DNA from 2 places in the Bacillus sp. PK3-067 genome. Region 2 is predicted to be linked to the other one. Evidence: riboswitches for the same ligand, from Rfam matches in the RefSeq annotation. Region 2 holds a riboswitch; the other holds the start of a gene.
The links. Region 2 has a riboswitch for S-adenosylmethionine ahead of metK (methionine adenosyltransferase). Riboswitches for the same ligand answer to the same signal wherever they lie in the genome.

Region 1 (2,209 bases), 660 kb from region 2:
TCGCGGACATGAAAGCTTAAAGGAAGCCGTGGCTACATTCTATAAACGTGAATATGGCGTCGAATTAAACCCAAAAACTGAAGTTGCTATTTTGTTTGGTGGGAAGGCTGGACTAGTAGAATTACCGATTTGTTTTACAAATCCTGGTGATACGATTCTCGTTCCGGATCCAGGTTATCCAGATTATTTATCCGGGGTTGCTTTAGCAAAAGCACAATTTGAAAGAATGCCACTTATTGCAGAAAATAACTTTTTACCAGATTATACGAACATTGATGACTCTATTGCAGAGCGTGCAAAATTAATGTTTTTAAACTATCCAAATAATCCTACCGGTGCTACTGCATCAAAAGATTTTTTTGATGCAACCATTCACTTTGCTAATAAACATAATATATTAGTTGTTCACGATTTTGCTTATGGCGCTATCGGATTTGATGGTCAAAAACCTGTTAGTTTCTTGCAAGCAGATGGTGCGAAAAATATAGGAATTGAAATTTACACATTATCAAAAACTTTCAATATGGCTGGCTGGCGCATCGCTTTTGCTGTAGGGAATGAAAGTGTGATTGAAACAATTAACCTATTACAAGATCATATGTATGTTAGTATATTCGGTGCAGTTCAAGATGCTGCTCGAGAAGCGCTATTAAGTTCACAGTCTTGTGTAATAGACCTTGTAAATAGTTACGAATCTCGAAGAAACGCTCTTATTTCAGCCTGTCACTCAATTGGTTGGAATGTAGACATTCCAACAGGATCATTCTTTGCATGGCTTCCCGTTCCAAAAGGATATACCTCTGAGCAATTTTCTAATATTTTACTAGAAAAAGCACATGTCGCAGTTGCTCCTGGTGTTGGATTTGGTGAGCATGGCGAAGGGTATGTCCGTGTTGGTCTCTTACATACAGAAGATAGATTACGAGAAGCCATTAATCGAATTGATAAATTAAATTTTTTCAAAAAGTAATTGACAACACGAAAAATATCTGACAAAATTCAGTTATCTTAAAAATTTAAACATTTCTAAATACTTCTTATCAAGAGCAGGTGGAGGGACGAGCCCGACGAAACCCGGCAACCGATCTACAATTGTAGACACGGTGCTAATTCTCGCAGCATTACGCTGACAGATAAGGAGCTGGTTGTAAAAAAACCTCTCCTTAGCTGAGAGGTTTTTTTATTTAACTAGGAGGTTATAACAATGAGCGGAATTATAGCGACGTATTTAATCCATGATGATTCACATAACTTAGAAAAAAAAGCTGAGCAAATTGCACTCGGTTTAACAATTGGCTCTTGGACTCATTTGCCACACTTATTGCAAGAACAATTAAAGCAGCATAAAGGCAACGTCATTCATGTTGAGGAATTAGCTGAACATGAACATACCAATTCGTATTTACGTAAAAAAGTAAAACGCGGAATTATTAAAATCGAATATCCGCTATTAAACTTCAGTCCAGATTTACCAGCGATTTTAACGACTACATTTGGAAAGCTATCACTTGATGGCGAAGTAAAATTAATTGACTTAACTTTTTCAGACGAGTTAAAAAAACATTTTCCTGGTCCAAAATTCGGGATAGATGGTATTCGAAATCTTTTACAAGTGCATGATCGTCCCCTTTTAATGAGTATTTTTAAAGGAATGATTGGACGAAACATTGGGTATTTAAAAACGCAATTACGCGATCAAGCAATTGGTGGTGTAGATATAGTAAAAGATGATGAAATATTATTTGAAAATGCATTAACACCACTTACGAAACGCATTGTATCTGGAAAAGAAGTTTTACAATCTGTATATGAAACATACGGACATAAAACGTTATATGCCGTAAATTTAACAGGACGAACTTTTGATTTAAAAGAAAATGCTAAACGTGCAGTGCAAGCTGGAGCTGATATTCTATTATTTAACGTATTTGCTTACGGACTAGATGTACTACAATCACTTGCAGAAGATGATGAAATCCCAGTTCCTATTATGGCACATCCTGCTGTAAGTGGTGCTTATTCAGCATCCAAGTTATATGGAGTTTCATCTCCATTATTACTTGGAAAGCTACTACGTTATGCTGGGGCTGACTTTTCATTATTCCCATCTCCATACGGAAGTGTTGCGCTAGAAAAAGAGGAGGCTCTTGCTATCTCAAAATATTTAACTGAAGACGATGCATCTTTCAAGAAGAGCTTTTCTGTTCCG
Region 2 (2,209 bases):
CGTTTTCTAAAACAGATCCAAATGTGATTGCATCGAAAATTTGTGGTTCTTTCTCGTGAGAAAGGTTTACACATTTCGCGTAGCAACCGCCTTCAATATTGAATACACCGTTATCAGACCAACCGTGCTCATCATCACCGATTAGTTTACGGTTTGGATCAGCAGATAATGTTGTTTTACCTGTTCCAGATAAACCGAAGAATAGTGCTACGTCGCCTTCTTCACCTACGTTTGCAGAGCAATGCATAGAAAGAATATCTTGTTCAGGTAATAAGAAGTTCATAATAGAGAAGATTGATTTTTTCATTTCTCCAGCGTATTCTGTACCACCAATTAGTACGATACGTTTTTCGAATGAAACCATAATGAATGCTTCAGAGTTTGTACCGTCAACAGCTGGATCAGCTTTGAAATTCGGTGCAGAAACAATTGTGAACTCTGATTCATGAGTTGTTAATTCTTCTTCAGTTGGACGAATGAATAATTGATGTACAAATAAATTGTGCCATGCATATTCGTTAATAACTTGAATTGGTAGGCGGTAATTGCGGTCAGCGCCTGCAAATCCTTTGAAGACGAATAACTCTTCTTTTTCTTTTAAGTATTCTAAAACTTTAGTATATAATTTATTAAAATGTTCTTCAGAAATCGGTTGGTTCACAGCTCCCCAAGCAATTTTGTCAGCAACCGATGCTTCTTTCACAATAAATTTATCTTTAGGAGAACGTCCTGTATATTTTCCAGTTGAAGCAGAAACGGCACCAGTAGAAGTTAATTTCCCTTCATTTCGCATTAATACTTTTTCCACTAATTGCGGAACACTTAGTTGAATCTGTGCATTGCTTCCGTTCAATAATTCGTGTAAACCAATTTGGACATTCACAGTACTCATATTTATATACCATCCTTTTCATTTAATGAAATATTTCTCGTAATCCCCAACAAGAGTATAACACAATTATATAAATAATGTATACTATTTATTTCTTTTTGTTTGTGTGAATGCATTATTTCCCTATTAATATTTCATTTCAGGCGTATTGAGAAAAACTTTCAGGAAAATGTGAATATTAATTGACAAATGAATATCATTTCTTTAGTATAGGTTGGGACGGATACTCTCTTATCCCGAGCTGGCGGAGGGACAGGCCCGATGAAGCCCAGCAACCTCACTTGTAGTGGTAAATACAGGTGAATAGGTGCTAAAACCTGTGCGAGGCTACAGGTCTCGAACGATAAGAGCGAAGGGCAAAAAGCAGTATGCAAGTAGCAAATTAAACCTTTCCTCTATGTAAAGTAGGAAAGGTTTTTCTGTATGCTTGTGTGGGAGAATAAATGTATGTCGCAGTTTGTGGCAAATTAAGGATGAGTTCCGTACAATATATACAATTACTGTAGGGAGGTTTACCACATGACAAAAAAACGTCATCTGTTCACATCTGAGTCTGTAACTGAAGGACATCCAGATAAAATTTGTGACCAAATTTCTGATTCAATTTTAGATGCGATCTTATCAAAAGACGCAAATGCACGTGTAGCTTGTGAAACAACTGTAACAACTGGTTTAGTATTGGTAGCGGGGGAAATTACGACTTCTACTTACGTAGATATTCCAAAAATCGTTCGTGAAACAATTCAAGGCATTGGTTACACACGCGCAAAATACGGATTCGATGCAGAAACTTGTGCAGTTTTAACATCTATCGATGAGCAATCTGCTGACATCGCTATGGGTGTTGACCAAGCGCTAGAAGCACGCGAAGGTCAAATGACTGACGCTGAGATTGAGGCAATTGGTGCAGGAGACCAAGGTTTAATGTTTGGTTTCGCATGTAATGAAACACAAGAGTTAATGCCACTTCCAATCTCGCTTGCTCACAAATTAGCTCGCCGTTTAACTGAAGTACGTAAAGATGATACATTATCATACTTACGTCCGGATGGAAAAACGCAAGTTACAGTTGAGTATGATGAAAATGGTAAACCAGTACGTGTTGATACTATCGTAATTTCTACACAACATCACCCAGATGTTACATGGGAAGAAATCGATCGCGACTTAAAAGAGCACGTAATTAAAGCTGTAGTACCAGCAGAATTAATGGATGGAGAAACGAAATTCTTCATTAATCCAACTGGCCGCTTCGTAATTGGTGGACCACAAGGTGATGCTGGTTTAACAGGACGTAAAATCATCGTTGATACTTAC

Region 1: linked by a shared signal. The riboswitch ahead of mtnW (2,3-diketo-5-methylthiopentyl-1-phosphate enolase) and the one ahead of metK (methionine adenosyltransferase) in region 2 are both predicted to bind S-adenosylmethionine.

What each region holds. Positions count from the first base shown of each region.
Region 1 covers NZ_CP096490.1:4,067,595-4,069,803, forward strand. Annotated here, with positions in the region: gene M1D73_RS20790 (pyridoxal phosphate-dependent aminotransferase) at 1-970, shown strand, start outside; SAM riboswitch class I at 1,035-1,140, shown strand; gene mtnW (2,3-diketo-5-methylthiopentyl-1-phosphate enolase) at 1,205-2,209, shown strand, end outside.
Region 2 covers NZ_CP096490.1:4,729,157-4,731,365, reverse strand. Annotated here, with positions in the region: gene pckA (phosphoenolpyruvate carboxykinase (ATP)) at 1-892, opposite strand, end outside; SAM riboswitch class I at 1,121-1,242, shown strand; gene metK (methionine adenosyltransferase) at 1,412-2,209, shown strand, end outside.